DNA from 2 places in the Bacillus sp. SH7-1 genome. Region 2 is predicted to be linked to the other one. Evidence: predicted binding sites of a transcription regulator. Region 2 holds the regulator's gene; the other holds the start of a gene.
What was found. The regulator LexA, encoded in region 2, represses DNA repair genes until DNA is damaged. The targets are predictions, from matches to a motif close to CGAACATATGTTCG.
Positions count from the first base shown of each region.

Region 1: the regulator LexA is predicted to act here: its motif matches at 1,748-1,761, upstream of DN390_RS23365 (Y-family DNA polymerase).

Region 1 is NZ_QNUD01000033.1:22,113-26,797, reverse strand. Features, by position in the region: gene DN390_RS23370 (YolD-like family protein) at 101-442, opposite strand; gene DN390_RS23365 (Y-family DNA polymerase) at 439-1,704, opposite strand; partial or broken gene DN390_RS31700 (hypothetical protein) at 1,813-2,011, shown strand; gene DN390_RS23355 (S-layer homology domain-containing protein) at 2,120-2,800, shown strand; gene DN390_RS23350 (hypothetical protein) at 3,214-3,531, shown strand; gene DN390_RS23345 (DUF3967 domain-containing protein) at 3,642-4,229, shown strand; gene DN390_RS23340 (hypothetical protein) at 4,351-4,685, opposite strand, start outside.
Region 2 is NZ_QNUD01000017.1:45,233-63,762, reverse strand. Features, by position in the region: gene DN390_RS16225 (S-layer homology domain-containing protein) at 1-375, opposite strand, end outside; gene DN390_RS16220 (hypothetical protein) at 591-1,157, opposite strand; gene DN390_RS16215 (nuclease-related domain-containing protein) at 1,165-2,184, opposite strand; gene DN390_RS16210 (ABC transporter ATP-binding protein) at 2,303-4,066, opposite strand; gene DN390_RS16205 (ABC transporter ATP-binding protein) at 4,066-5,817, opposite strand; gene DN390_RS16200 (YneF family protein) at 5,941-6,162, opposite strand; gene sirA (sporulation inhibitor of replication protein SirA) at 6,241-6,681, opposite strand; gene tkt (transketolase) at 6,838-8,838, opposite strand; partial or broken gene DN390_RS31770 (coproporphyrinogen III oxidase) at 9,062-9,549, opposite strand; gene phnE (phosphonate ABC transporter, permease protein PhnE) at 9,626-10,429, opposite strand; gene phnE (phosphonate ABC transporter, permease protein PhnE) at 10,429-11,223, opposite strand; gene phnC (phosphonate ABC transporter ATP-binding protein) at 11,220-11,993, opposite strand; gene DN390_RS16165 (phosphate/phosphite/phosphonate ABC transporter substrate-binding protein) at 12,077-13,015, opposite strand; gene DN390_RS16160 (bifunctional metallophosphatase/5'-nucleotidase) at 13,200-14,783, shown strand; gene DN390_RS16155 (DUF896 domain-containing protein) at 14,824-15,063, opposite strand; gene DN390_RS16150 (YneB family resolvase-like protein) at 15,109-15,765, opposite strand; gene lexA (transcriptional repressor LexA) at 15,907-16,527, shown strand; gene DN390_RS16140 (DUF4097 family beta strand repeat-containing protein) at 16,610-17,416, opposite strand; gene DN390_RS16135 (DUF1700 domain-containing protein) at 17,417-17,959, opposite strand; gene DN390_RS16130 (PadR family transcriptional regulator) at 17,952-18,275, opposite strand.

The sequences.
Region 1 (4,685 bases), on a different contig from region 2:
ATTATGAGATAAAAAGAAAAAAATGTAAATACAGAAACTTTAGATTAGTATAATAATATTTATGTGAAATAAGGAAAATCTGCCCTATTAGATTATCTTTTTATTTTGCATCAATAATATCGATAAATTTCAACGTCATATTATTGTAAAATGCATCCGTACACATTATAGATTTATTCAGCGGATCAATATCAACGACGGTCATATAGTTAGTAAGTAAAAAACCACCTTCGTAATATGTAATTAATATCTCTTCTTCAGAAAGTAACGAACATAATAGCATGTTCTCAATAAGTTCTTGTTCATCCTGAGTTAATGTAGGTCGTTCTACCTTTGTCTTTTCTTTAACAATTTCACGGATACCAGCGAATTGCTCTGGCATCGCTGCGAATGGAGTCCATTTAACCATTCCTCTTCCCTTTGGCATATTAGCGTTGTTCATGCTTTATGTCCCCCTAACAATGTGTTTCTGTATCTTGCTGTTGCACTATTTGTATATGAAATTCCTCGTAATATGCTGTTCTTACCAAATTTAGTGCGTATTTCGTCCATTACTTTAGTTAGTTTCATTTCTTTTTCTCGTTGTATTACATTATCGAATAGTGAGATTTGTTCTTCGCCTTCATTGATTAAGTTATTTAAAGAAACATTGATGGTTCTAATGGGTTCCCCAGTATAAAACTCATGTAAAAAATATGTACAAATCTTATAAATATCCATTGTTAAATTGGTTGGTCGGTTCATAGTGTGAGTTTTTCTGAAACCACCAGTGTAATTTTTACTGTAACCAATAGAAAAATGAATAGTTTGAGCTAGTTTGTTTTGCCTTCGCATTCGATAACAAACTTCCTCGATATGTTCCAGTAGAATAATTGGGAATTCCTCTATGGTGTAATCACGCATGAGTATTTGACTTTTACCAATAGAAGTTGTTGCTGGAACGTATTTTTCTGAAATACGGCTAAAATCAATGCCGTTGCTATGTAAGTGTAATTCTTCGCCAATGACTCCAAAGCTCTGTTTTAAATATTTGAGTGGATATTGTGCCAAGTCTCCGATTGAATGAATTCCTTTTCGGTTTAACTTCGCTTCTGTTTTCCCTGAAATCCCCCAAAATTTGCTGAGTGGTCGTATTGGCCATAATTTTATGGGTACATCTTCGTACTTCCAGTATGCTATACAATCTTTCGTTTTCTTTGCTTCCACATCTAAGGCAACCTTGCTCATTAATGGGCTTGGACCAATTCCTATCGTGCATTCGATTCGAGTCTTTGCATATATTTCACGCTTGAATTTCAATGCAAATTCATACGGATCGTTAGCAAATAAATGAATACTATCCGTAATATCCATAAAGAACTCATCGATGGAATATTGGTGGAAATCCTCAATAGGTACGTATTGTAGAGCCAACTTAGTGATGAAATTAGAGCATTTTATGTAAGTACTCATAATTGGGTTTACCACAAGGATATCTTTACGATGTGGTATTTCATACAATCTCGCCATTTTCTTAACGCCTAATGTTTTTAATGGTGGAGTTGCAGCCAATACAATTGAACCACTCCTGTTCACATCACCAACTACAGCTAACTTTGTGTGCAGTGGATCTAAGCCCATTTTGATACAACTGACTGAAGCATAAAAGCTACGAAGATCTACACATAAAACAATTCGATTTGGCAATATTGAATAGTCATACACCGTTATTCCCCCTAAATAACAGAACGTTAGTTCTTATTATATACGAATGTATGTTCTTTTATGAAGAGGTTTTTTCAAAAAAAATAAAATCGAATCAATATGGTCGGTTTTGAGTCAGTTATTTTTCTAATCAAATCAGTGTCCTATCCAATTACATCCGCTGTGGCGCTATGCGGTGGTTTGTTTATAATGATTGGTAGCCAGGAACGGGGATTTTCCCTTATATCAAGGGCAGGGATTGGTTATATAGTGGTTCAATATGCGATTACTTTTTGAAATTGCTAAAGCTATATGGCTATATTTGTGAATAATTGTAAAAAAATATAAATTCCTTCTTTTTCTAATTTAAAAATAGTTATATAATGATTCTTGGAATGGTATTATTGACGTTTAAAATTAAGGGGAGAGAATAGTAATGAAAAAATTAATAATTTCTGGTGTATGTGTAGCAGTATGTGGTACAACTTTTTTTGCAAATAACTCTATGGCTGAGACATCAGGGAATACCACAAATCAGGGAATACAAGCAGCGAGTGCTCAAAATAGTAAATTTATAGATGTGCCCGATTGGAGTTGGGCATATAATGAAATTAACTACATGGTTGACCACAATATAATGTTGGGATACCACAATGGTTATTTTGGAGCTTTAGAAGAAATAACGCGTGAAGAATTAGCGGCATTCTTATATAGAACGGTGGAAATTCCCGATTATGATATGTCACAGCCGCTTCCTTTCAATGATATAAATGATTCAATGTTTAAAAAGGAAATTGCAGCAGGATATAAAAGTGGAATTTTCTCTTACGAATTTAATGGTCATTTTAACCCAAAAAGAATCGTAACCCGAGCAGAACTTGCTCAAACTTTCGTAAACGCTTTTTGGTTAAACAAGAAGTTTGATCATCAATTTAATGATATGCAAGGACACTGGGCTAATGAAGCCGTAGAAATTTTATATAGTAATGGTATTACTGGTGGTGTAGGTAATAATAACTTTAATCCAGACGGTACAATTACGCGTGAACAATTAGCAGTATTTCTATATAGAACTATTCCAATATCCATCAAAGATCTACGAGATAACGCTAAGTAAAAATAATTAAAAGACTGACTCTTATGAGTCGGTTTTTTTATTTGCAGTTTTTTTTACTGCTGGTTCTATCATATTCGTTATGGCGTTATGCAGCGGGCTATTCATGATGGTGGGTAGCCAGGAACGGGGATTCTCGCTAATAAGCCGTGCTGGGATTCGTTATATAGTGGTTCAAATGATTCCGTTGTTTATGAGACTGCTTGTTGAGATTGCTAAAGCTATTTAGTTGTCTCTAACCAGTATTGTTCTTTATATAAAAATAACTGTTTATCGTTATTAACAAACAGCATATCTTAACTAAACATTCGAAATTAACTGTTTTATATTTCTAAAAATTCTATATATTTACAATAATTATTTTTAAAAATATGATTAGGTGGTAAGCTATAAAACTATAAAAAGGGGGATTTTTTATGTTTAAAAAGTTAATAATAGGAACACTAGTAACTGGTATTGTATTAACTGGAGGAATTGGAGCTTCGGCAACTACATTTGAATCAAATTCATTAGCTGATAGTAAAGTAAAGAAAGAAATAGCTAGATATGACATTAAACTTGAGGTAGGGGAGAAAAAAAGAGTATCTGGAAGTTGGGCTTATTCTGAATTTGGAGACGGAAGCGTTTTTGAATTAACGATAGAAAACGGAAAATATTATGTTAAAGGTTTAAATCCAGGCACGGGTGGTATAGTAGTAGATGGAAAAGGAAAATCAATTCTAGTCACTGAATAACATAAGAAATAGCATACTTAAGTTAAAAGCTCTGTATAATCAGAGCTTTTTTATTTGCAGGAATTTCTCAACCATCATGGAATACTCTCACTAGGAGGTGTTGTGACGCTATGACGGACGAAATTGTTTATTCTGCTAGTGAAGTATACAAACGACTAGGAATAAGTGATAGCACCCTTAGAAAGTACATGGAAGTATTGCAACGTGAAGGATTCGTAGTGAAGAAGGATAATCGCGGCAGACGCCAGTATACAGACAGTGACATTATGGTTATTGAGAAATTAATCGAACTGAGTAAGCATGACGGTATGACGCTAGAAAAGGCAGCGAAGATGATCGCGCAGCAAATAGAAAAGGTTAATCCGGATCTGATTCAAGAGGAAGCTGAGGAAACGGATTTAGTGCCATTCCACATTAAACAGCAATTACAGGAACAGTACAGCGTTATGGCGCAGGAAATGAATCAAAGCATGTTAGCGATGGAGAAGCGATTGAGTGAGCAGGCGAAGCAAAGTAACGAGGAAATCAAAGCGAGTGTAGAAGCACACAATGAGCGAGTGGAAAAACGATTAGAAGCAAGAGATGAGACGCTTATGAAGACACTACGTGAGATGCAGGAAACGAAGAGAATGATGCAGGAGTTTCGGGATGAGGTTGCAGCTGCGAAAGAAAAGAAGCCGTGGTGGCGTTTTTGGTGAAAGCAAGTAGAGGGACTACTGGCCAGTGGTAGTAATGTATAAAAATAGAGTTGTAGAAAAAGAAAGAGTGGATTCCTTGTGAGAGTAGGGATCCACTTTTTTATATTTAGACTATATGTAATTACCCTCTTGAAGCAGTCCTTCTTAAAGACTTACCCCTTTTTTTAATGTATATAAAGTGGCTATCTCTGATAAAGATTAATAAAAATCCTGCTGTTTCTAAGAAAACCCACGGCGTAAGAATATGATTTCCTATAATAATAAAGCCTATTGTTGTACTGATAATCAACCATAATCCTAATGAAGTACATTTCTTGAATTTTATCACGCCAGCCAATGCGATTAAAATAACCAAACAGCTTAGAATTATTGCAGAAAAAGGCACATCTTTTGTTTTTATTTCATCTATCAAGAAGTAGATAGACATTATTGCAAAAAATCCTGCAGTGATTTTTC
Region 2 (18,530 bases):
ATTCCCCTCACTATTTTGTATCCATCCAGCTCCAGATGAAGTTTGAACATAGTAAGCGTTTCCTTTTCTCTTCTCAGCTTTTACGACTTGATTCGAAATACGAATCCCTGTCTCTTTTTGAAAATTACTAGAATCGTATAAAGGTACTTCTTTAACTATATGTACAAGAAACTCACCTTGCACTTCATTTCTTGCTCCTTGATCTTCTCCTCGCCCATCTTCATCTTTCATATGGTTTTCAATACTTTTTAAAGCTTGTTCCTCAGGAGAAACTGTAACAGTTTTTTCAAGCTCACTAGCATAGGAATAATTTGGAATCGTTACCATACTAAATACAATTGATGCAGCTAAAACATTATAAAATCCTTTTTTCATCATAATACTTAACACGCATATAATTAAATTCGTGTTAAATTTCCCCTCCTCAACCAAAATATAGGTTATCTACTAAACTATTAAGCAACATAACCATTTACAATATAACAGACTCATTCCGATTCGTATAGATAGGAATGACTACTATTTGCCTACATTTACTATATTGGAATATAAAAAAGAAGCTATAATATATAGCTTCTCTCTACGTTTCTTTAGTCCCTTTGCACCTTATATTCTGCAACTTTACCATCTCTATCAAATTGTAAAACAAGCTGTTCACTATCTATCGAAATAAAACCACGTTCATTTCCAAGATAGTACGAAGTGATAACCCCGTCTTCTCCATTTCTTGTTTGAGTAGGCTCTCCTAATAATTTTATAATTTCCTCATTTGATTTCCCTGTTAATTTATATTTTTGTAGTAGATCATCTACCATATGTACCCGTTTTTCTTCAACATTTAACCACCGATCTTGATTAAACTTGGAAGTGTATGTATTCATACTTAATTGTGCAGTACACACTAACAATAGAATGCCACCTACTATCATTACACCTAGCATTTGCTTCTTTTCTGTATTACGATTTACAGAAGTACGTAAGACGAACTTTTGAATCACGACTAATAAAACAAATGGCATGACTACTACAAACATACCTTTTACACTTAATGACATGTGAACCGCATCAATCACAAAAATAAACGCAAAATACATTAGTATATACAAACAAATATAAACATACAAAATACCCCTTAATATTGCACTCAGAATGCCCACCCCTTTTTTAATTCATTCTATAATTCATCCGACTAATGATTTCTCGAAGTTTTTCTAATTCTTGACCTGTATATATTACTTTGCCCGTTAAGATTTCATTTCTGAAAAACGTTACAATTTGCTCTCTATCCTTTAATCTCGGCGTTTTTTCTTCAGAAAGATCTAGCACTTCTTTCCCACTCTCATTAGAAAAATATACAATCGGTTTTACATTTTCCTTTACAATATCAACCTGCATTTCTTTCAAACAATTGTATAGAATATGAGATAGTTTCTTCGCTCTATATACTGGATTCCCTTCATTTTTCACTTGTATCGTTAATGAATCTTCACCTGTAATATATTCAAACGTCTCTTCTTTCTCTATCTCTTGTTGATACTTGCCAATTTCATCAATCATAAATGCATATATACTAGCATTTTCTTTCGTTAAGCCATGAATTAATTTCCCGGTCCATTCTTTCGTCTCAAGTAGATAAATACCCGTTTTACTTAAGACAAGATGATGAATTCGAAAATCATTTCCTCTATGCTGATTTCTCATAAAAACATTCGGCATAATATGAAATTCATTATCTAGTATTATGCCTTGCTCTACGAAGCCACGCTTCATATAATGTAATGTTTCGTGTGTATTCACTTCAGCTCTATTTTTTGTATACTCTCGCAAATTTGCAATTAAATTTTGAAACATATGTATTTCATTACTATGTTTTTCTTGCATTTCACTACGTTCTTTACTATGCTGTACAGCTAATTGATTTTTCATCATACGCATATTTTCAAGTTCTCGAGCTGCACTTATTTGTAAATCACTGTATTTCTTCTGTTCCATATTTTTCAATGTATTTTGTTGTTCTTTATGCTCTGTAACCGTGGCTGCAATTTCATTTTCATACGTTTCAATTGCTTGTTTCTTTTCAAATTCTACTTGCTGACTCTCTGATTCTAACTGTTTATTTTTATAAAACAGCACGAATACTGCAGCTAATAATAATAAAATCACACCTATTAGCACATAATCCATATTTTTTCTCCTTTATTTCATTCCCTACTATTTTCCATGCACATTTCTACTACATTATACTATGTTATTCGTATATTTTTCGTAAAAATTTCAAGCACAGCCAAAAGACCTTGTAATTCTACAAGGCCTTTTGTAAACTTCCTTTATTTTGTAGTAAATACATATTATAATACAACCCTTGTTCACTCAGTAATTCTTGGTGTGTTCCTCTTTCTACTACCTCTCCATCATGCATAACGAAAATTTGATCTGCATCTTGAATTGTAGATAATCTGTGCGCAATGGCTATAGTCGTTCTCCCTTTTCGCATTTGCTGTAACGCTGTTTGGATCGCGTCTTCAGTTTCTGTATCAATATTAGCTGTTGCTTCATCCAATACTAATATTTTCGGATTCGTTGCTATCGTTCTAGCAAAAGCAATTAATTGTCGTTGACCACTAGAAAATGCTGCTCCTCTTTCTACTACCTCTGTTTCATACTGCTCTGGTAATTTTTCAATAAACGTATTGGCTTGCACAAATTGTGCCGCTTCTTTTACTTCTTCATCTGTAATTTCTTCATTGTACATACGAATATTTTGTTTTACATTTCCCGCAAATAAAAATGCATCTTGCAATACGAGTCCTATTTTCTTTCTAATTTCTTGTTCTTCAAATTTCTCTAAATCTACACCATCTATTACAATATTTCCAGACTTAATATTATAAAATCGCATTAACAAATTCATAATGGTACTTTTTCCGCTACCAGTGTGCCCAACAAAAGCAACCGTTTGCCCTTGTTTCACGTGAAAAGATACATTTTTTAAAACATCACGTTTTCCATCATACGAAAAAGTAACATTTTTAAATTCAATATCTCCATTAACGACTTGAGGATTTCCATCCCCTTTTTGAACTGGCGCTAAATCTTTCTCATCCATTAAATGAAATACACGTGATGATGAAACAAGTGCTTGTTGAAAAAATGACAATTTCATCATCATCTCATTTACCGGCTGGAAGAAACGATGTATATAGTTAACAAACGCATATAAAACGCCTACTTCAACAGGACTTTTCAAAGCATCAATGCCAAATAAACCAAGTACTAACGCAATCGCTACAATATGTACTAAATCCGTAGCTGGACGTAAAAGCAATGCATCTAACTTTAACGTACGTCGCCCTGCACTATAATGTTTATTGTTCACTTCTTCAAACTCTCTTCTCATACGCTTTTCTTGTCTAAACACTTGAACAATATTCATCCCTTGAATGGACTCGTTTAACTTTGCATTTAACACGCTTAATTGATTACGCACTTCTAAATAAAAAGCTGCACTTTTCCGGCGATATAGCACCATAATCGCAAACATTATCGGAATTAGTACGAGAGAAAATAGCGCTAATTTTACATTTAATAAAAACATCGCTACTAAAATACCTACTAAAAACACGATATTTTTAACAAATGTTGATAATACACTAACATAAAAATCTTTAATTGCTTCCGTATCATTCGTTATGCGCGATACGAGCGTACCAATCGGCGTACGATCAAAGAAACTTAATGACAACTTTTGAACATGATCATATACTTCAACACGCATATCTTGAACAATTTTAAAAGCGATATTTTGAAAATATAATAAGTCTAAATAAGTAAATAATACTTTTAATAAGTGAGCAACAATATACACTACAAATAGAGTAACAAGTGCTGATTGATCAAAGTTACGTGGTACTAAATGTTCATCAAGAAATTGTTTAATTAAAAAAGGACCCATCATTTCAGTTACAGTTGCACCAACTAGAAATAAAAATGCTAAAGATAACAACCCCTTATATGGCCTCATATAAGAAAGCAATCTTCTTAAATCGCTCTGTTTTTTCTCAGCCATCATACGCCTCCTTTCTCGACTAATGCCTCTAACTGCTGGCTCTCATACATTTCTTTATACCAACCATGTTCTTTCATTAATTGCTCATGTGTACCTCGTTGCACAATTCTACCTTCATCCACAACAAGAATGAGATTGGCATGCTGAATTGCACTTAAACGATGAGCAGTAATAATCGTTGTTTTCCCTGCTCTTTCCTTCTTTAAAGCATTTAATATTGTTTCTTCTGTTTTTGCATCTACTGCTGATAAACAATCATCTAAAATTAAAATTTCAGCATTCGTTAATAAAGCACGTGCAATAGAAATTCTTTGTTTTTGACCTCCAGATAAAGAAACGCCTCTTTCCCCAACTACTGTTTCATACCCTTCTGAAAATTGAAGGATGTCATTGTGAATACAAGCAATCTCTGCAGCACGGGTAATTTCATTATATGTAGCATCCGCCTTTCCAAAGGCAATATTCTCCCCAATACTCGCTGAAAATAAAAAATGGTCTTGCGGCACATATGAAATGGCAGAACGGACACCGTAAAGTGTTACATCTCGAATATCCCGCTCTCCAACTTTTAATTCACCATTAAAATGATCATACTCACGGATTAAACATTTTAATAAAGTTGTTTTCCCTGCACCTGTACGTCCTACAACCCCTAGCGTTTCTCCCTTTTTCAAATCAAAGTGAATATCTGTTAAATGTAACAGTTCATTTTTCTTATACGAAAACGAATCGACCGCAAATGAAACATCACCGCTCGCTATTGTATGCACAGCATTTTCTCTATTTACTACATCTGATTTTTGCGAGAGGATTTTTTCTACACGGTCATACGAAGCACGCCCACGCTCCATAATATTAAACAACCATCCAAACGCTAACATTGGCCAAACGAGAGTACCTAAATACGTCGTAAATGTAACGAGATCACCTACTGTTAATTCACCTCTCACAACTAATACTGACCCATAACATACTGCGATTAAAAATGAAAATCCTACGATAAGAGCGATTGTTGGATCAAATAATGCATCAATACGTGCGACTAACATATTTTTATGTACGACATCTTCTGATTTTTTTCGAAACGCTTGTAAATCTTCTTTCTCCTGTCCAAGCGATCGAATGACCTTCATCCCACTCATACTCTCTTGCACTTTATCATTGATTTCCGAAAACGATTGCTGCGCTTTATGAAACCTTTTATGTAATAAAGTTCCGTAATAATTTGTCGATATTGCTACAATCGGCATCGGAATTAAGCTTAACAATGTTAACTTCCAACTAATTGTAAAACCCATCGCCACGAGTACACATCCCCCAACAGCTAAAGAGTCAACCAGTGTTAAAACGCCTGCTCCAGCAGTTTGCTGAATCGCTTGAATATCATTAGTCGCATGTGCCATTAAATCACCTGTGCGATTTGACTGATAAAACGATGGACTCATCTTTGTAAAATGTTCATACAAATTTTTCCGTAATTGGCGAGCCAACTTTAATGAAGAGCCAAAAATCATAATACGCCATACGTAACGTAATATGTACATCGTAATACCTACAATTACTAAGAGTACAACCCATTTTAGTAAATTATCAGTCGTTAATGTTCCATCATTAATTTCATCTACAACAATCCCAATCACTTTTGGTGCTACAAGTTCTAAAAGTGCAACGCCAAATAATAAAATAATTCCGGTTATGTACGCTCGTTTTTCTTGTTTAAAAAACCACGCTAAATTCATAAACACTTTCATTTTTTTCCTCCTCCCTTAAAATGAGCGATGTTTTCAGTTTATCAAAAATACAGAATTTTTAAAAGTTTTAAACGCTGTAACTAACAAAAAGAAAAGACACTCTTAGCGAGTGTCTTTTAGCGCTTATTTCATTTGTTGTTTGTTCATCGCGCTCATCATTTGATTGATTTTCTTTTGGGAAGGTTTTTGTCCCATTTGCATCATCATCATTTTTAACATTTGTTCGTTAATTGGTGGATTTTTTTGTAAGTAATTCATCATGTATTTGCGGGCAATGAAAAATCCTAACGCCACGCCTGCTACTAGTGCTACTACGCCCACTAGAATACCTAACCAAATTGGCATATATTTTCCTCCTTCATGTTGTCTACCTTACAGTGTACTAAAACCTTTTCAATAAGACAAGATACAATTCGACATTTTTTACACATATGTTCGTACTTGTTTTAGAGGATTCAGCCATCCATACTTTGTATTTTCATAATCCATAGCTAAAAATGTTAATTCACACTTTCTCAACACCTCAAAGAAAGTCGTTTCCATAGAAACATTTCCAGAGGTATTCATACGAATATAGTGTGGTTTCACCATTATTTCGCCATATTCCGCCCCTGTATAAAGTGTATGTGTATGATGTGTTCGATCATATTTACCAAGAACGCGCAAAGCTTGTTCTAATTTATGATGAATTTTCATTACTTGTAATGGCATAGTTATATACATCATTTGTTTATATAACACTTTTTTCTCCGAAAGGGACCCAGATTCTGAAAATCGAGCAAATAAATCAAAAAACAAATATTCACGACCAAAGTAAGCTTTCGCAATATCCTCTTGAATTAAATACAATTCATACGTTTTCATCTTTCGCCTCCCAATCTGGACAACCTTTTCTCTTCATTATATAGAAGAAAATTTGCAATGATTGTCTGACTGCGGAGAGATAAAAAACTTTTTCTGTCGAAAAAACTCATTTACATAGAAAAACCTCTCCATGCCGGAGAGATTTTTCTAAAATCATTAAAGCATTTCTTTTACTTTACGAACAACGTTCTCTACAGTAAATCCATACTCTTCCATAATCTTCTCACCAGGAGCAGAAGCACCGAATGTATCGATACCTAACACATCTCCTTCAAGACCTACGTAACGGTGCCATCCGAATGTAGCACCCATTTCAATCGCGAAACGTTTTGTTACTGCTTTTGGTAATACAGATTCTTTGTACTCAGCTGTTTGAGCTTCAAAGCGATCCATAGATGGCATGCTGACAACAGCTGCGTCTACACCGTCTACTGCTAGAGCTTTTTGTGCTTCAATAGCTAGACTTACTTCAGATCCAGTTGCAAGTAAGATTACATCAGCTGTTTCTTTCTTGCTTGCAGAAACTACATACGCACCTTTTGCTACTTTTTCATACGTATCGTCTTTTGCACCTTCTAATGTTGGAAGGTCTTGACGAGTTAATACTAAAGCAGTTGGTTTATTTGTAGATTCAAGAGCTAGTCTCCAAGCTGCAACAGATTCGTTACCGTCAGCTGGACGAATAACAGATACATTTGGCATTGCACGAAGCGCTGCTAATTGCTCGATTGGTTCATGTGTTGGACCATCTTCACCAACAGCGATACTGTCGTGTGTGAATACATACGTTACTGGCAATTGCATTAATGCTGCAAGACGAATTGCTGGACGTAAGTAGTCAGAGAATACGAAGAACGTACCACCGTAAGTTTTTAAACCACCATGTAGTGCAATACCGTTCATTGCCGCACCCATTGCGAACTCACGTACACCGTACCAAATGTTTTTACCGCTGTAATCATCTCTTGTAAAGTCTTTTTCGTTATTCATGTATGTTTTGTTAGAACCAGCAAGGTCAGCAGATCCACCGAAGAATGATGGTACAGACTCTGCAATTGCATTAATTACAGCACCTGAAGAATTACGAGTTGCTGCTTTAGATCCTAATTCATAAGTTGGTAAGTTTTGCTCCCAACCTTCTGGAAGTTGACCGTTCATTGCTGCTTGCAATTCGTTTGCTAATTCTGGATATGCTTGCGCATATTCGCCTAACATTGTATTCCAAGCTGCTTGCGCAGTTTCACCAACATCTTGTACTGTTTTGCGGAAGTTGTCATATACTTCTTCTGCAACATGGAAGTCTTGCTCAGCAGTCCAAGCATATGCTTCTTTTGTTAATTTTGTTTCGTCTACACCAAGTGGAGAACCATGTGAAGCTGATTTTCCTGATTTGTTTGGAGAACCGAAACCAATTGTCGTTCTTACTTCAATTAGCGTTGGGCGTTTTTCGTCAGCTTTCGCTTCTTCAATTGCTTTCGCGATTGCTTCAATATCATTTCCATCCTCAACACGGATTACTTGCCATCCGTATGCTTTATAACGATCTTCTACACTTTCAGAGAATGAACGATTTAAATCGCCATCTAATGAAATATCGTTTGAATCGTATAACACAACAAGACGACCTAATTGTAAATGAGCAGCTAATGAAGATGCTTCAGCTGAAACGCCTTCCATTAAATCTCCATCACCACAAATAGCGTATGTATGATGATCTACTACATTATACGCATCACGGTTATATTTAGCCGCTAAGTGTCTTTCAGCCATCGCCATACCTACCGCAGTTGCAATACCTTGTCCAAGTGGACCAGTAGTTGCATCTACACCAGCTGTATGACCGTACTCAGGATGTCCTGGAGTTTTGCTTCCCCATTGACGGAAGTTCTTTAAATCATCCATTGTTACATCATAACCAGATAGGTGAAGTAGGCTGTATAATAACATTGAACCATGACCTGCAGATAATACGAAACGATCACGGTTAAACCACGTTGGGTTATTTGGATTGTGTTTCATAAATTGAGTCCATAATGTATAAGCCATTGGTGCTGCACCCATTGGCATTCCTGGGTGACCAGAGTTTGCTTTTTCAATCGCATCGATGGATAATGTGCGAATCGTGTTGATAGAAAGTTGTTCGATTGAATGTGACATGCTATTCTTCCCTTCGCTTATATTAGTAAACGTTTTATACATTTATATGATAGCTTCCCACGCAAGATTATACAACATGTATCGACAAATATGTTGATGTTTTTTTGATTTTTTATAAAAAAATCAATGATTTCGGGAATGTATGGGTATTCAATATGACATACTTTTTCATTGTTTTTATTTTAAAAAGAAAGAGAATTATCTGTATATTTATTCATCAACTTCAAATTCCATAATGCAAAATATACCCTTCCCCACTTTTTACTCTACGCAACAAACGAATAAAAGACTTTAAATGTTGGCATAATTTATCTCGATCAAATATACACCTTTCATATTCTCCATCAGTATTATTGGCGTTTTCTCATTGAAACTGGCCTCTCAGTTCAATTGCTTCTGCCACTAAAGAAAATATGCTAACTAGCTAACTAGCGAACAAAATAACTGTTCTGCTATCACTGCCCCTTGCTGTTCAATTTTTGTAATACCATAATAATGAATTCCAAACCCTTATGCTCTTTTAGTAGGACAATAAACTGGCATCCAATAGATAAAATCTAATAGCTACACGATTAGCTCATCACTTAATACAACGTACTCATCTACCTTGGCCTCTTCTTTATATAAAATACAATATTCAATCCAATCCACACCTTTAAAATCCAATCTTTTTTCATTTAAAATAAATACGAACTCGTGCCGTAAAGCCAAAATACCACCCCCTATTTCCCACATTCATTATTCCTATTATATAAAAAAGCACCTTTATAGGTGCTTTTAAAATAAATCATACAATTTTCTTCCTTATCGAACTTGAAATAAAATCAATGATAATGACCATTAAAATGATGCCCAATAAAATAATTCCCACACGCGACCAATTGCGTGAACTCAGTGCAAAAATTAAAGGCGTACCAATACCCCCTGCTCCAATAACACCTAAAATAGCAGCGGATCGTACATTAATTTCGAACCTGTATAACGTATACGATAGAAAATCTGGTAATACTTGTGGCAATACTGCATACCAAAGTATTTGAAACCGATTTGCACCCGTTGCTATTAACGCTTCTGTCGGTCCCTTATCTATATTCTCGATTCCTTCTGAATATAGTTTTCCTAACATCCCAATAGAGTGTAATCCTAAAGCTAGAACTCCAGCAAAAGAGCCTGGTCCAACAGCTTTTATAAATAAAAGGGCCATAACTAATTCAGGAAATGTACGAACAAAACTAAGTACAAATTTCCCAGTTCCTGAAGTTAATCTTCCACTGCTCATATTCGTTGCCGCCCAAAAAGCGAATGGAACAGATAAAAAGGCAGAAATAAATGTACCTAATATTGCAATTGCCAACGTATCAATTAAACCATGTAATAAATCTTCACCATCTGGCAAAGATACATACGCCCAATCTGGATTCAATACACCTGTCATAATTGCTTTTGTAATTTCTCCTGCTGTATCCTTAATTCCCTCTAGCGGTACTCCTGAGAAAGCCCATACATAAACAAATGTAAGTGCTATAAAAATAAACCAGCGATATACACTCGGTTTCTTCGGTTTTGGTACGATTACCGTCGTTTTGCTCATTATAATTTCTCCCGCAACAATGTACTTACATAATCAATTAACAATACAACAACAAGAGTATAGATAATAATAGATGCAGTTTGTTGATATTGTAAAAAACCAAGTGTACGGTCATAATATAATCCAATACCACCTGCTCCTACTAAACCTAAAACAGCTGCTGCACGTACGTTCACCTCAAATGTATAAAGAACATAGGAGATAAAATGTGCTTTCACTTGCGGAATTACCCCATAAACAATCCATTGCACTTTATTTGCTCCTACTGCTGTCATCGCCTCTAATGGACCTGGGTCAATCGATTCAATTGACTCATACAACAATTTCGCCACGAGCCCAATTGAGAAAAAAGTAAGAGCCAAAATACCTGGAAGTGGTCCTATTCCAAAAATAGCTACAAAAATCGCCGCTAATAATAAATCTGGTATCGTTCGGATAAAATTTAAAATCAATCGAGCTGGACCGTACAAAAATGTACTAGTAAACACATTACTTGCCGCAAATAGTGCCAGTGGAATAGCTAAAATCGCTCCTAAAGTCGTCCCAATAGTTGCCATACGTATTGTATCCAACATCGCTGTTGTAATAACTTGAAAATAACTCCAATCTGGCGGCACCATCTCTTTTAACAAGTCAATCATATTAGGAAAACCAACTACTAGTTTTGAAAATGATGCGTCGACCTGTACACTACTTCCCCACAACAGCAAAATGACTAGAATAGCCGTTAACATATGTTTCAACTTACTCGGCGGCTTTGGTATCGATTTCGAATATATCGTCACGTCATTCATTTAACTGCCACCTCTAATAATTCACTTTTCTGCGCTACGTCTCCATAAATTTCAGCAAATTTTTCATCCGTTGCCTCTTCTACTGAACCATCAAAAACAATTTCGCCTGCATGTAATCCAATAATGCGTGTTGCATATTGCCTAGCTAAATCAGTAGAATGTAAGTTTACAATTGTTGTAATCCCAAAATCTTCATTAATTTTTTTCAAATCATCTAATACTTGCTTTGTTGTTAGCGGATCTAACGACGCAACAGGTTCATCTGCCAATATAATTTTCGCTTCTTGCACCAACGCTCTAGCAATCGATACACGTTGCTGTTGTCCTCCTGATAATTCATCAGCTCGCGCATATGCTTTTTCTAAAATATTCACCCTTTTTAACGATTGAAAAGCAAGCTCCAAATCTTCTTTTGGAAATAGACCTAACGTTGTACGTAAAGTCGAATGATACCCAACACGGCCAGCTAATACATTTTTCAATACCGTTGATCGCTTTACAAGGTTAAAACTTTGAAAAATCATACCAATATCTCGGCGCATACGGCGTAATCCTTTTCCTTTTGCAGCAGTAATAGACTCACCTTCAATCATGATTTCGCCTTCTGTAATCTCATGAAGACGATTTACCGATCTGAGAAGTGTGGACTTTCCAGCCCCGGACAGCCCCACCATTACAACAAATTCGCCTTTTTCAATTTTCAAGTTTATATTATTCAATCCTTTTGTACCATTCGGATATACTTTGGAAACATTTCGAAACTCTATCACACATCTTACCTACCTTCTATGAATTCAAAACGGCAAACTAACTGAAAACATACCTTTCCAGTTAGCTGCCATTTCCATATGTATTATTGCGTTTTTACTTTCTTCCCATATTCACGAACGATATCAAATTTACTATCATCAGATTTAACATATCCTTCATGTGAATATACTTCTTTTATGATTTTGTGACCTTCCTCATTCTTTCCTATTTCAATGAAAGCATCCTGTAATTTCTTGCTCCACTCTTCATCTAAATCAGAGCGTACCGAAATCGTATCGTTTGGAATCTTCTCCGTAAATTTCACTATTTTCGTTTGATCGAATATATTCGGATAATCTTTTTTTACAATATTACGAGCATCTTGGAATACAACAGCTGCATCTACATCACCATTTAAAAGAGCAATAAGCGACTGATCGTGACCTTTTAATGTAACAGGTTTCACATCTTTTAACGGATCAACACCCTCTTTTAATAGTACAGCCGCAGGCCATACATATCCCGCTGATGACGTTACATCTTGATAACCAATTTTTTTACCTTTTAAATCTTTTACACTATTAATATTTGAATCTTTCTTAACAACAAATTCAGATTTATAAAAGTCTACTAAATCCTTTGTAGGAGCTCCTGTTTCATCGTCCACTCCAAAACGTTGTGCTTGTAAAATTACGTTTGCAGCCTTTTTTTCATGCGCTAGCACATACGCTGTTGGGGGTAAAAATCCTACATCTACTTGCTTAGATGCCATCGCTTCTACAATTGTATTGTAATTCGTTGAAATACTAACTTTTACTGGAATATTTAATTTATCACTTAGTAGCTTTTCTAATGGTTTTGCCTTCGCCTCTAACGTATCTGCATTTTGAGAAGGAACAAATTGAACATTTAAAGTCTTCGGTACATACCCTTTTTTCGTATCTTCATTTTTACTTGCGCTTGATTCCTTCGTTCCACAGCCACTTAATAATCCCGCCGCTAGTACAACCGTCGTACTCATTGCAAAAACTTTTTTCAACATATAAATGCCTCCATTTTTGTTGTTATAAAATAACCTTCCGTAAACATGAAGAAATATATCATACATTTTCACGAATAATTGCTTATTTACAGAATCTTTACACATTCTATACATTCTCATTAAAATTCTCTTCATATATTTGATATGCTTAATTAATAGATAACAATAGAAAAGGTGAATGATATTGAATCAAACTCAAATTGTGACTTTAAACATCTTATTAACAAGTGATATACATGGCACTGTTTATCCAATTCACTACCAAGATAACTCCAAAGCTGAAATTGGTTTAGCTAAAATTTCTACTCTTATAAAAAAAGAACGATCCGAAAATACAAACGTTCTTTTAATTGATAACGGTGACTTCATACAAGGAACACCATTTACTTATCATTACGCTACTTATGAAAAAGATAAGAAAAATCCAATGTCTTTATTAGCGAACTATTTACGTTATGATGCTGCAGTTATTGGAAATCATGAATTTAATTATGGAATGGATGTATTAAACAATGCTATTTCTACTGCAAACTTTCCGTATCTATCAGCAAATATTTTAGACATAAACAGAAACGAACCTTATTTTGGGAAACCATATATAATAAAACATATTGAATCAAATATAAAAATTGCTATTTTAGGGGTGACAACGCATTACATTCCCAATTGGGAACAACCCCATCACATTAAAGATTTACAATTTGAAGATGCATTAGAAACAACAAAAAATTGGGTTTCTTACATTCGCGAACACGAGAAACCAGATTTACTTGTCGTAGCGTATCATGGGGGATTCGAACGTGATTTACAAACTGGGGTACCGAGTGAAGTTTTAACAGGTGAAAACCAAGGATATGCAATGTGTCATGAAATTGAAGGCATAGATATTTTACTAACAGGCCACCAACACCGTGAAATTGCTCACACCGCAATAAATGGTGTAACAGTTTTACAAACCGGATGCAATGGACACTTCATTGGAAAAGTAACAGTAACATTCGAAAAAATAAAACAAAAATGGATAAAAAAAGAGAGTTGTTCACAATTATTGCCCGTGCAAGGAATTGCGACGGACCAAGATATTCTTTCCTTGGTTACCAATTATGAAGAAAAAACACAAAGTTGGCTCGATCAACCTATTGGACTAATCTATGGGGACATGCGAATTTTAGATGCTATGCAAACTCGTTTGCAAGACCATTCTTTTATTGAATTCATAAATAAAATACAGATGGATATAGCTAATGTTTCCATTTCTTGTACAAGCTTATTCCATAATACATCTCCAGGTTTCCCGAAATGTGTAACAATGCGTGACATCGTTTCTAATTATATTTATCCAAATACATTAAAAGTAATTAGAATAACTGGAGCGGATATAAAAGATGCTCTCGAACTCTCTGCTTCTTATTTCACATTAAAAGCAGATGGAACCATCATCGTAAACCCTAGCTACATAGAACCAAAACCGCAACACTATAATTACGATATGTGGGAAGGAATTTCGTACGTATTAAATATTTCCAAACCAATTGGTGAGAGAGTAGAATCTTTACAGTATAAAGGCACTCCTCTTAATATGGATGAAGAATATGACGTCGTTATGAATAATTATCGCGCAAGCGGCGGAGGGAACTTCTTTATGTTTCAAAATAAGCCTGTAATAAAAGACATAACAACAGATATGTCTGAACTTATTGCTAACTATATATTGAAGCACAAAAAAATAGAAGCAACAATCAATAACAACTGGAAAGTTATTAACTAACGAATATAATAAATAAAAAAAGATGGGCTTCGCCCATCTTTTAGTTTAATTTTGCATTATCTTGCTTTTTTAAAGCTTTTAATTTCGCCGGCGTAACATCAGTACCTTGTTCGTTAACGACTTTAATTCCTTTAAGTTCGTTTAACATATTTTGACGAAATCCTTTTAAATATTGTTCACGTAGCGATTGACGCTCACGTTGTTCTTCTTCAGTTAGACCTTCAGCTTTTGCTTTTTTCGCTAAGAAGTTAATGCGTTCAACGAGTTCGTGACTAAGCATCTCGAATCCCCCTTCTAATCAAAACTGATTATTATCATACAATAGTTACTCTTCTTTATCAAGCAATTGCTTTGTATACTCTACATATCTACGATGTACCGTCGCTTTTGAAACATTATGCCCAAAGCCGCGAAGCGTTGCTGCAATTTCTTCGAAAGTAAGTTCATTCTTGCGCAAACGCACAATTTCCTCAATCGGCACTTCTTTCTTCTCTCGTCCTACGCTTAAATGACGATTCTTTAAATTATTTTCTGGACGATAGCCCTTTTCTACTGCGCGTTGCATACCACGTTTAATTTTCAAATTATGAATCTTTCTTTGATACTCTTCAACAATACCAATAATATCTAATACCATCGAATCCGAATCCGACAATTGTAATTCTCCATTATGCGTATGCGTGTATACTTTTATTCCCTCTTTATGTAAACAGTGCATTAATGCAATCTTTGCATTTCCCCTACCAAGGCGCGTTTCATCTTGTATGAGTAGCACATCAATTTGTTCGTCTCGAATTGTATCTAGCACTTCTAATATTCCATCACGTTCAATTGTATAACCGCTAGCCTGCTCTTCAATCACCTTAGTAACATTCATTTGATAGCGCTCCGCTAAATGCAATAATTCATCTTTTTGACGTAATAATGATGTTTCTTGCGCTTCTTTTGTTGTACTCACACGTGCATAAATAATTGCATTCATTATGAACCCCTCTTTCTCACTATTATTTCCCTTCAGTGTAACATAAATTCGCCTTTTGTTCGAACTTATGTTTGTAGAATGTTTTTTCACATGTTATACTTATTAATAAGAAAAATGAAAGAAAACGAGGTGTTAGAAAACATGGAAAAGTTAACGAAACGCCAGCAAGACATTCTCGACTTTATTAAGCTAAAAGTACAAGAAAAAGGATATCCACCTTCCGTACGTGAAATCGGTCAAGCAGTCGGCCTCGCTTCTAGTTCTACAGTGCACGGACATTTATCAAGATTAGAAGAAAAAGGATACATTCGACGCGATCCAACAAAACCACGAGCAATCGAAATTTTAGGTGATGACCGAATGGATACAGAAACACAATCTGTTATTCAAGTTCCAATCATCGGAAAAGTTACTGCTGGATTACCAATTACAGCAGTTGAAAGTGTAGAAGATCACTTCCCACTTCCAGCTAGCATTGTTGCTGGAGCAGATCAAGTGTTTATGTTACGTATTTCTGGAGATAGTATGATTGAAGCTGGTATTTTCGATGGAGATCTAGTTGTTGTTCGCCAACAACAGTCTGCATATAATGGTGAAATTGTAGTCGCTTTAACAGAAGATAACGAGGCAACTGTTAAACGTTTCTATAAAGAAAAAGACCATTTCCGCCTACAACCGGAAAACTCTTCATTAGAACCTATCATTTTAAAACAAGTGTCAGTTATCGGTAAAGTAATTGGCGTGTATCGTGATTTACATTAAGAATATAAAAAAGATAATTACCTTATATATATACGGTAATTATCTTTTTTGTATTTTGATAGATTTTCATACATTCTATTTCTTATAAACGCGTTTCAATCGTCACATCTCCAGCAGCAGTTTTACCGCTAATCTTTTTACTCCCATTACCAATTGTTACGTTTTTATTTTCTTCATTAAAAATTGTTACATCTCCAGCAGCACTTTGTCCGGTGATTACCGCATCTTGTGGTTTTTCCGATAAAATAATATCTACATCTCCAGCAGTTGAACTTGCTTCTAGATTATACGTAGAATCATGATCTAGAATATTTATTTCCCCACTGGTCGTTTTTGCAGTCACTTTCCCTATTACTTTTTTAAAGTTCAGCTCACCAGCTTTTGTAGATCCCTCCACATTCTTAGCCGTTACACGTTTCAAATCCACTTCACCAGCAAGTGTCTCAACACTTACACGGTCACTTTTCACATCACTTATGTCGATTTGTCCAGCAGATGAATTTACTTTTACATCTTGGTAAGAGCGTTCAGGTACAAGGAGAGTCAATGTAGACGTTTGAAACCTAAAATCGTAAAAGGAAAAATCAAATGAAGCACCTTTTTCTCTTTCCCCAATGATTTTTAATGTGTCACCATCTTCAGCAATACGAACCTCTTGTTTACGTGTATCTCCTGATTGCTTTACATAAAAAGAAGAGTCAGGAGATTTTTGGACAACAATATCCCCGGCATCTAACTTAACTTCTATATTTTTTAATGTTTCATTTTTGATTATATCTTCTTTGTTTCCTTTTTCTGCAGTTTGCACTGCTTTTTCATATGTTTGTGAAATCCCAATTACTCCAATAATGATACAAGCGATTGCTACTAACAATATTTTTTTCATCATCTACTCCCCTTTTATCATTTTGAAGTTCCATATTACATAACGTACGCATAGCCTTTTAAACCACTTCGTACTATAATAAGCGATAATACATAACAACAAACCTACTCCAACAAACGTTATACTAACGAATAAATCCAACCATATAAAAGTACCCATAAATACTTTTCCAATTACGAAAAATGGTGTCACTACACTAGCAATCCCACCGACCCAAAAAGAAAATATAAAAGCAATAATTGCAACTAACGGGCCTAACACAATAATGAAATTAAACAAACTAAGTCCAATTGCTGCCATGACAGCTCTTGTCACATTTGAAGTTGATGGATCTTTTTTCATTTCATCGAAACGATACATCGCAAGCAATTCTTTTGCAATTACTTTCGGAGAGCCAAGCCCCTCTATTATTTCCGATTCAGTTTTCCCCTCTTCTATCCCAAACTGAAAATGCTCTTCATAATCAAATAAAATATCTTTCCTCTCTTCGTCTGGTAACTTTCTAAGATGACTTGATAATTCCTTAAGAAACTGTTCTTTACTCATGCCATTCCACCCCTTCAATAATTTCTTGTACGCCTTTCGCAAAATCACGCCACTCTGTTACCAACAAATTCAGTTGCGTTTCCCCTTGCTCAGTTAGTTGATAATATTTACGAGGCGGCCCCTCCGTAGATTCTTTTAAATACGTTTGAAAATATCCTTCTTTCGTTAAACGACGTAATAAAGGATACACTGATCCTTCCGATATTAAAAATTTATTTGAGATTTGCTGAACAAGTTCATAACCGTAGCAATCCTTACGTTTCACAAGTGCCAACACACACAGTTCTAACACACCTTTTTTAAACTGAACGTTCAAGGATAGTCCTCCTTTCTCATTTCAGTACTGTTCAATACACGGTACCTTCATTATCCATAATATACCACTTAGTATTGTTTATTGCAAGGTACTATATTTTAAAACACTTGAACTTTAATATTAAACATATCCGATACCGAACAAAACATATCATACATTTTTTTATACCCATAGATATTACGCATGTTACTTTTACTTATCCACTCTTTTGGAACAAACAAATCATTCGAATTTCACCACGTTACATTAAAAATA